3 regions of the Sinorhizobium mexicanum genome follow, and region 1 is predicted to be linked to each of the others. Evidence: predicted binding sites of a transcription regulator. Region 1 holds the regulator's gene; each other region holds the start of a gene.

Region 1 (3,273 bases):
GGGCGATCGCGTCCGATAAAAATCAAAAATGCCGCCTTTCGGCGGCGCAGGCACTATTCCCATTTCGCACCGCAATGTCAACAAAACCAAGGCTTGCCGCGAGCTTGAACGCGCGGATTCCGACGCGCGAAAAAACATGCCGCGGGGGCTTGCAAAAATGCAACGGCCAGCCAGCAAGTTGGGGAAAACTCCGAAATCGATTCGGCGCGATTCCCGCGACTCTTGCCACGGAGTCACCCTGCCAGTAGGTTAATATTCAATTACTAGACGCATGCGGCGGACCTAGTCACCAAAAGAGTTATCGCGTTGCAGCTCCGGAGTTTTTCCGGAGCTTGGTGATGGATTCTGCCATCCAACGCCGAGAACGGGGAGTGCAGAAATGAACTGGACTGACGAGCGGGTGGAGAAACTGAAGAAGCTGTGGTCCGAGGGCCTGAGCGCCAGCCAGATCGCGGCTCAACTGGGCGGCGTCAGCCGTAACGCCGTGATCGGCAAAGTTCACCGGCTGAGCCTGCCGGGCCGGGCCAAGGCGGGCGGCGCGACCACTGCCGCACGCCCGAAGCGCACCACGTCCGCCCCCCGGGCGCCGAACTATGCCGCGCGCGTCGCCACCCGCACCGTCACCCGCACCGCCGGCGCTACCGTCCTCAAGGAAGAGATCGAAGTCGATCTCGTCGCCGATCAGACCCTCGAACTCGCACCGAACGTCGTCGTCCCGATGTCCCGGCGCCTCGGCCTGACGGAGCTCACGGAGCGCACCTGCAAGTGGCCGATCGGCGACCCCCTGAAGGAGGAGTTCCATTTCTGCGGCAACGACTCGCCGGAATCGTCGCCCTATTGCAGCTATCACACGCGGCTCGCCTATCAGCCTTCCGCCGAGCGCCGCCGTATGCGCTGACCGGCCTCAAGCGAACGCAATTGAAAAAGGGGCGGTGACGCCCCTTTTTTTGATGCCTGCCGAGGAGGCCGCCGGCTTTCAGCTTTCAAGCGAATAGCCGGCACCGCGCACGGTGCGAATGACATCGGGCATGTTCGAGAAATTCAGCGCCTTGCGCAGACGGCCGACATGCACATCCACGGTGCGCTCGTCGACATAGATATCATGTCCCCAAACGCCGTCGAGAAGCTGCGAACGGGAGAAAACGCGCCCCGGCGAGGACATCAGGAACTCCAGCAGCCGGAACTCCGTCGGTCCGAGCCGGACTTCGCGGCTACGCCTGTGGACGCGGTGCGTCTCGCGATCGAGCTCGATGTCGCCGCAACGCAACAGCGTCGAAAGCACCTCGGGCTTGGCACGCCTGAGCATTGCCTTCACCCTCGCCATCAGTTCCGGCGTCGAAAACGGCTTGACGACATAGTCGTCCGCGCCGGTAGCGAGACCACGAACCCGCTCGCTTTCCTCGCCACGCGCGGTCAGCATGATGATCGGCAGACGCTCCGTTTCCGGCCTCTGCCGCAGCCGGCGGCAGAGTTCGATGCCGGAGACCCCGGGCAGCATCCAGTCGAGGATCAGGAGATCGGGCAACCGCTCCTGAAGCCGGATTTCAGCCTCGTCTCCACGCAAGATCGTATCGACGTCGAAACCTTCGGCCTCGAGATTGTAGCGTAGGAGAACGCTCAGCGCCTCCTCGTCCTCGACAACGGCTATCTTCGGCAACATTCGGTCATGCTCCTTCCCACGCGCGGGTGCCATCACGCCACCGCGACACTCTGTGGCCGCGAAAAATCGCGACCGGGACAAGATCAACGCATGCACCAGGGCATGCGGCTATCGGGCGCTCTAGCACTTTGATTTCCAGAGCATCTTATCCGCTTTCAACGATTCCTTTTGAAAGCGGGATGCTCTAGTCCGTCACTGAGCCCAGCGTCGACGTATTATCGTCCTTCGGCCGTTCGCCCTGCGGCTGGGCGCCCGTCGCCATGTAATAGATCGTTTCGGCAATGTTGGTCGCGTGGTCGCCGATACGCTCGATGTTCTTGGCGCAGAACAGAAGATGCGTGCACGGCGTGATGTTGCGCGGATCTTCCATCATATAGGTCAGCAGTTCGCGGAAAAGCGACGTATAGATCGCGTCGATCTCCTCGTCGCGCTCGCGGATGCTGTTCGCCTTTTCCGGCGAGCGAGAAGCGTAGACGTCGAGCACCTCCTTGAGCTGGACCAGGGCCAGCTCCGCCAGATGCTCCAGGCCCCGCGCAAGCTTGCGGGGGATGCCGGATCCGGCGACCGCGATCACGCGCTTGGCAGTGTTCTTGCCGAGATCGCCCACGCGTTCCAAATCGGCGGCGATACGGATCGACCCCATGATCTCGCGAAGATCCGAGGCCATTGGCTGACGCTTGGCGATGGTGACGATCGCCTTGTCACCGATCTGGCGCTCGGCATCGTCCAGCATCGCGTCGTCGGAAATCACCTTCTGCGCCAACGCCAGGTCGGAATTCACCAGCGCCCGGACGGAATCGGCCACCATCTGCTCGGCAAGGCCTCCCATTTCCGAGACGCGGCGCGTCAGATATTTGAGCTCGTCGTCAAAAGCCGACGTGATGTGTGTAGATGACATGTTTCGTTCCTCGAACTCGCAAACCGGTTGACCAGATCACTTCCTTGTTTCGTTGAAACATTGAAATGATCTAACTCTTTGAACTTACACAATTCCGGACGGAAAACCGTTTCACACTCTCCCTGGAATTGCTCTGTCGCCTGGCTTAGCCAAACCGACCCATAATGTAGTCCTGCGTGCGCTGGTCATCCGGATTGGTAAACATCTTGTCGGTATCGTTCTCCTCGACGAGATTGCCGAGGTGGAACATGGCGGTGCGCTGCGAGACGCGCGCGGCCTGCTGCATCGAGTGGGTCACGATGACGATCGTGAAGTTGGCGCGCAGCTCGTGAATGAGTTCCTCCACCTTGGCGGTGGCGATCGGATCGAGCGCAGAACAGGGCTCATCCATCAGGATTACTTCGGGGCTGACAGCTACGGCGCGCGCAATGCAGAGACGCTGCTGCTGGCCGCCGGAAAGGCCGGTACCCGGCTCGTGCAGCCGATCCTTGACCTCATTGAAAAGACCGGCCTTCTGCAGGCTGGTTTCGACGACCTCGTCGAACTCCGCCTTGGTACGGGCGAGGCCATGAATACGAGGACCATAGGCGACGTTCTCGTAGATCGACTTCGGGAACGGGTTCGGCTTCTGGAACACCATGCCGACACGGGCCCGCAGTTCCACGACGTCGATCGACGGGTCGTAGACGTCGTCCTCGTCGAGCGTGATCTTGCC
Region 2 (3,273 bases), on a different replicon from region 1:
AACCAAACGGTCCAAGCACCGAACCGCATCGAAACCCGCAGCGAAGAGGTCGTCACGCGCGCACTCATCGCATTCGATCGGTCGACGAGCATCGAGGTCGCCAGCGGCGTCGTGACGGCGACGCACGGCGGCGAGACACTGGTAATGACCGTCGACGGCGCCGATACGGCAACGCCGCAAGGCCCGCTGCCCCGCTGGGCCAGGCAGAAGCGCCCGGGAGAAAAGATTACGCTCTCCTTCGGTCTCACAGGCTGGGCGGAGGTCGAAGGCGACGAAGTCTCGATCCGCAACCGTTTCTTCGGCTGGGCCAACTTCCTCTTCGATACTAACTCGCCGTTCTTCGGAAAGCCCTATGGCGAAGTGGCCTCTTTGATCTTCTCGGGCGAGCGTATCGATCCGGCGCGTTCCAACCTTTCGCTTGCTTGGAACAACATTCTCTATAATGCGGAGTGGCAGCATCTCGACGTCTGGACCAAACTGCTGCAGACGGTCATCATGGCTTTCGTCGGCACGCTCTTCGCATCGCTGATCGCCTTTCCGCTCTGCTTCCTCGCCGCGCGCAACATCACGCCGAACTTTTTCGCCAACCAACTCACCAAGCGCTTCTTCGATTTCTTGAGGTCGGTGGACATGTTCATCTGGGCGCTGTTCTTCACGCGCGCCTTCGGCCCCGGGCCGCTTGCCGGCATCTCGGCGATCTTCTTCACCGACACCGGCACGCTCGGCAAGCTCTATTCCGAAGCGCTCGAAAACATCGACGACAAGCAGCGCGAAGGCGTGAAGTCGGTCGGCGCGACGCCGATCGCGGTACAGCGCTTCGGCGTGCTTCCGCAGGTCCTGCCGGTCTTCGCCAGCCAGGCACTCTATTTCTGGGAATCGAACACCCGCTCGGCGACGATCATCGGCGCTGTCGGCGCCGGCGGCATCGGACTCAAATTGTGGGAGGCGATGCGCACCAACTCCGATTGGGAGAATGTCGCCTACATGGTGCTTCTGATCTTGGTGGTTGTCTTCATTTTCGACAGCATCTCAAACGCGCTCCGCACGCGGCTGATGGGACGCAAAACGCATTAGAATGGAGCGGGAGGCGGTGAACCGCACACACTTTTCCTCAGCCCGCTCTGACCCGAATTGCGTTTCGCACCGAAGTCATCATGATGTTGTCATGCAAATCGGTTAGCTGCGCATCGCACCCTGCGAACATCGACCCGCCGGACGGCGGGCCGGGCGATACAGAAAGTGAGACCCGTGCGTTATGCAATCTATTTCGCGCCGCCGGCCGATGACCGGCTGACGCAGACGGCAGCCCGTTGGCTTGGCCGCGACGCCTTTGTCGACGGGGCACTCAGTTGGCCGGAAGTGCCGGCGCTCGGGCGCGAAAATCAGATGGCGCTGACGGCAGATCCGCGCCGATACGGCTTTCACGGAACGCTGAAGGCGCCGTTCGAGCTCGCGCAAGGCAAGAGTGAAGCGGATCTGCTGGCGGCCTTTGACGAGTTCGCGGCGGAGATCGAACCCTTCGACGTGCCGCGGATCGTGCTGCACCAGATCGGTCCCTTTTTCGCTCTGGTCCCGGCCGAAGACTGCCCGCCGCTCCGAACCCTCGCGGAACAGGCCGTTCGCCGTTTCGAGTCGTTCCGGGCGCCGCTGTCGGACGCCGACATCGCTCGCCGCAATCCGGAAAAGCTCCCGCTGCGTCAGCGGGAATACCTTGCGGCGTGGGGTTACCCTTACGTCTTTGAGGAATTTCAGTTCCACCTGACGCTGACGGGACCGGTGCCGACGGAGACGCAAGGCGTGATGCGCGAGACGCTCACCGCCGCATTCGAGGAGTTCATCGGCAAGCCGCTCGACGTATCGACCGTTGCGCTTTTCATCGAGCCCCATCGCGGCGCGCCATTTACTGTCCATTCCCTACTGCCGCTTGGCGGCGCATCCGAACGAAAGATCGCATGAGATGAGTAAAGAACAGGTTTTGAGCAACGCCCGCATCGTCCTGGAGGACAGGATCGTCAGCGGTTCCGTCCTCATCCGCGACGGCCGGATCGCCGATATTTCGGAAGGGGCGAGCCGCACGGGTGAAGACTTCGAAGGCGACTACCTGCTGCCTGGCCTGATCGAACTCCACACCGATCACCTGGAGGCGCACTACTCGCCGCGCCCAGGCGTGCGTTGGCTGAAGATCGCGGCGATCCAGGCCCATGACGCCCAGGTGGTCACGTCCGGCATCACCACGGTCTTCGACTGCCTGCGCCTGGGCTCGGACGAGGACGGCGGCTTTCAGAAGGGAGAGATGCGCAGCATGGCCGACGCCTTGGCACAGGCCAAGGAGGAAGGACGCTTGCGTGCCGACCACCTCATCCACCTGCGTTGCGAAGTCTCGACCTCCGACGTCCTCGAACATTACGAGGATTTTCAAGACGACCCGCAAGTTCGGCTCGTCTCCCTGATGGACCACGCGCCGGGACAGCGCCAGTTCCAGACGATGGATCAGTACACGCTCTACTACAAGACGAAGCGTGGCCTCTCGGACGAGGCTTTCGCCGAGTTCGTCGAGCGTCAGCAGGCGCTTTCCGCCCGCTACGCGGCGCCTCATCGTACAGCGCTGGCAAGGGCGTGCACCGAACGCGGCATCACCATTGCCAGCCATGACGACGCGACGGTCGCGCATGTCGAGGAATCGATCGGCCACGGCATCCGTTTGGCGGAATTCCCGACGAGCTTCGAGGCGGCCGAAGCCTCGCACCGCGCCGGCCTGAGCGTTCTGATGGGCGCGCCCAATATCGTGCGCGGCAAGTCGCATTCCGGCAACATCGCCGCCCGCGACCTCGCGGAGCGCGGTGTGCTCGACGTGCTTTCCTCCGATTATGTGCCTTTCAGCCTTATCCATGCGCCGTTCATTCTGGCCGACGAGGTCGAGGCGATCGATCTTCCGCAGGCGATCGCCATGGTAACGGCGACGCCGGCGCGCACGGTCGGTCTCGATGATCGCGGCCGGATTGCCGTCGGACTGCGCGCCGATATCGCGCGTGTCCATCGCCATGAGGGCATTCCGGTCGTTCGCTCCGTCTGGCGCGAAGGACGGCGTGTCGCATGACGGGGGTCGGACAGGGGCGTGGAGCGCTCATCGTCGTCGTCGGCCCGAGCGGGGCAGGCAAGGACAGCGTCATGGGCTTCGCCGCGCACCATTTCGCGCATCGCCCGGACATCCTCTTCGTGCGGCGCGTGATCACGCGGCCATCGGATGCCGGCAGCGAAGTGCATGAAAGCGTC
Region 3 (3,273 bases), 1.0 Mb from region 1:
TCGACGAGATAGAGTTCCCAGCCGAGCGGATATCGGATCGCCTTTGCACGCATCGCCCAGAAGGATGGATGGACGCCGCCGATCCTCAGAAAGATCTCGCCTTTGATGCCCGGGCCGATCAGGCGGAGAGCTTGGCCGGTGCCGATGATCGCCGGAGCAAACAGGGTCGATGATTCGTCCGGATAGGAGAGGGTGCCAATACGCATTTGGGAAAGCGCTGCGACCTCGGTTTCTCCGCCGAGCGGCGCGAAAACATAGTCGGCTTTTTCTACTGCCGCGCGGCGGGCGCCGGTCCGCGCGATCCGCTCGTCAAGCGCGGGATCGAGGCTGGCATGAAACGTGCACTCGCGGTCGATGAGACTTTCCGCGAGTGCTTCGAAGCCTGCAAAGGGCATGCCCCGCACGAGGCCTGGTCGGCTGATCGCCCACATCAGTTCTTCGAAGCTTGCATTCGTGCGGCGGTCGTCGGCCGTCGGCAAAACGGAAATCGTCATGGTCAGAAAGTCTCCATCTCGACGCGTGTGGCCTCGACTTTTTTAAGTCGTACCGTCTCGCGCTCATTCTGATGCTTCTGTTCGCTCTCAAGGAACTGGAGGATGCGGCTGGTCTCGTGCCCCGCGGCGATCGCGGCATCGATCACCGCCATCGCCATCGCATGTTCGAGGTCGCGGCCGACGACCGCGCCATAGCCTTCGATGTCATGCTCGGGGATACGGATATGCGCTTCCGCCACCAGCACTTCGCCGAGATGAAAGTTGGTGTTGCGCACGGTATCGACGAAAGGAAGCATCGCCAGTCCCGTGCGGTTGGTCAGAACCGAGACGTCTCCCAGGTCGTCAAGAACCACTTCCGCGCAGGCTTTGATGCCCGCTGGCCGGCTGGCGGCGAGAATGTCGAGCACTTCGCCATGGCAAAAGCGTCCGATGGCCGGAGGGTTGGTCGTGTCTTGGGTCATTGCCCAGTCCTTTTCTCAGGGGATTATCTTTCTTAGGGGATTATCTGGCCGGGCTCTCACCAGGCGGGTTTTCGTTGTCGATGACGAACTGCATTCTTTCGCCGGCCCAGACGACGTCGGAATAGGCGATCGGCCGGCCCTCCATGTCGACGTCCACCTTTTGAACGACGAGCACAGGTTGCTCCTGTGATTGAGCGAGAAGGCGTGCCTCCTCGGTCGTCGGCATGCGGGTAAAAATCATCGTACTGTGGCGCAGGTAGTCGGGAATTCCGAAGTCGGCATAGATTTCCGTCACGGAGGCGCCCGTTCTCCGGCGGATGTGCATGTTCGGAAAGCGGGAGACCGGATGGTATGCATGGCTGAGGCTGATCGGAACATCGTCGGCGAAGCCCCGGCGCACGATCATGTAGACCGGCGATCCATCAGGTACCTGCAGCGCGGCGGCGACGACCGGCGGCGCGCCGACCTCCATCTCTTCGACGGGCTGGCCGGAGGGGGTGCGCCCTTGGTCCCTCAGGTTCTTGCTGAACCTGGTACGCCGGGCGATGTTGTAGCGGATGACCGACTGCTCCTCGACGAAGGTGCCGCGGCCTTGTTCCACCCGCAGCTTGCCGGCAGCTGCGAGTTCGGCGATGGCGCGGCGGACCGTGTGGCGGCCAACCCCGAACCGTTGCATGATCTCCGTTTCGGTTGGCAACTTGGCCATGGGAGCAAGGACGCCGGATGCGATGTCCCGACTGACCTGCTCCTCGATCAGTTGCCACTGACCGCGCTTGAGCCGTGCTGCCTGTGTGAGAGTCGTATCAGTCATGCGGATGAATTCCGGATTCATTCGGATGACTTCGTCTATAGCCATGTCGGACGACAGTTGTATGTCAACCCACGCGGATCCCCTCACGCATTGCAGCGTCGATTCCATTCGCGATAAGCTGGCGATCTGCGACGCGGCTTCACTATGCCTGAGGTCGAAGACGAGGAATTGCTGAAGCGCGTCAGATCGCCGGCGACCGGGTTTCCGCAGCGGATTGCGGTCGGGGACCAGGCCCTAAAAGTCTGATCCCGCCGAGGCTGCCCGATCGGCAGCCTCTCGCCAATGCGGGGTTGTTCATAACTCGGATGACGGCACGGCCAATGCCAAGAGACGGAGATACACAATGTCGGATCACGATCATCACCACGGCCACCACGATGGAGAGGACCGGTGGAAGCACGACGGCGTTCGCGTCATCAAGGGTGACCAACTTGATGACAACACGCCCCAGACGCCGGGCATGTACCGGCAGGCGGCCATCAACCACGCTCGTGTCGGCGCGCAGAAGATCTGGGCGGGCACCGTGGCGATCGAACCAAATGCCAAGACCGGCGTGCATCACCACGGTCACCTCGAAAGCGTGATCTTCGTCGTTCGCGGCAAGGCGCGCATGCGGTGGGGCGACAGGCTCGAATATGTCGCGGAGGCCGGTCCCGGCGACTTCATCTACGTGCCGCCCTATGTACCGCACCAGGAAATCAATGCGGATCCCGACAACGTGCTCGAATGTGTGCTGGTGCGGTCCGACAACGAAGCCGTGGTGGTCAACATCACCGATGTCGATCCGGTGGAAAAGCCGGAGGAAGTCTATTGGGTCGATCCGATCCACAAGCATCCGGGTTGATGGCTTCAGATCGGACCTGAAGGATGCTGGGTTTCCGAACCGCTGGACCGTGGCCTGAGCCGCATGCCACGCGAGGGCGTCATGTCATTCCAGCGCCTCCACGAAGCGGACGATGTCGCTGACCATGCGGGCGTCCCAGAGGTCGTTATGCCCGGAGCTGTCGTAGATCAGCATCTGCTTGGGCTCGGAAGCAATGGCATAGAGGGCCTCGCCGGAAGACAGCGGGATGATGGTGTCACGCCGGCCGTGGATAAACAGCTTCGATTGCTTCACCTCTGCTATTCTTAAATCCGAACGGAAGGGATCCTTGAGAAGGAGACTAACCGGAAAAAATGGATAACGCGCCTGAGCGACAGACAGCACCGACAGGTAGGCCGAAACGAGAACGGCGGCGGAAGCAGGTCTCTTCCGGGCCGTATTCACCGCGACGCCGCTTCCGAGCGACTGACCGAGCACGACGATCTCGCTTCCAGAGTGTCCCGAGAGCCAGTCGAACGCAGCAAGGCCGTCGATGAGCAGCCCGGCCTCGCTTGGCGTGCCGGTTGATCCGGGATAGCCGCGATAGGAGATTGCGAGAAGGCCGATGCCCCGCGCGGCCAGCGCCTCGGCGAGGAAGTCGTAGTTGCCGATACGATCAGCATTGCCGAGAAAGAACAGCACCGA

The links. Region 1 encodes PhoB, which activates phosphate uptake and scavenging genes when phosphate is short. Its sites were predicted from a motif close to TGTCATNNANCTGTCAT; they were not measured.
Region 2: a site for PhoB is predicted at 1,151-1,167, ahead of FKV68_RS27465 (DUF1045 domain-containing protein). Genes of this name have one in related genera too.
Region 3: a site for PhoB is predicted at 1,817-1,833, ahead of phnF (phosphonate metabolism transcriptional regulator PhnF). Genes of this name have one in related genera too.

The regions. Positions count from the first base shown of each region.
Region 1 is NZ_CP041238.1:635,739-639,011, reverse strand. Features, by position in the region: gene FKV68_RS02980 (GcrA family cell cycle regulator) at 380-898, shown strand; gene phoB (phosphate regulon transcriptional regulator PhoB) at 977-1,660, opposite strand; gene phoU (phosphate signaling complex protein PhoU) at 1,845-2,558, opposite strand; gene pstB (phosphate ABC transporter ATP-binding protein PstB) at 2,704-3,273, opposite strand, start outside.
Region 2 is NZ_CP041241.1:690,187-693,459, reverse strand. Features, by position in the region: gene phnE (phosphonate ABC transporter, permease protein PhnE) at 1-1,074, shown strand, start outside; gene FKV68_RS27465 (DUF1045 domain-containing protein) at 1,249-1,956, shown strand; gene FKV68_RS27460 (alpha-D-ribose 1-methylphosphonate 5-triphosphate diphosphatase) at 1,958-3,097, shown strand; gene phnN (phosphonate metabolism protein/1,5-bisphosphokinase (PRPP-forming) PhnN) at 3,094-3,273, shown strand, end outside.
Region 3 is NZ_CP041238.1:3,908,267-3,911,539, reverse strand. Features, by position in the region: gene phnH (phosphonate C-P lyase system protein PhnH) at 1-494, opposite strand, end outside; gene FKV68_RS18410 (phosphonate C-P lyase system protein PhnG) at 497-955, opposite strand; gene phnF (phosphonate metabolism transcriptional regulator PhnF) at 996-1,766, opposite strand; gene FKV68_RS18400 (cupin domain-containing protein) at 2,110-2,610, shown strand; gene FKV68_RS18395 (alpha/beta hydrolase) at 2,695-3,273, opposite strand, start outside.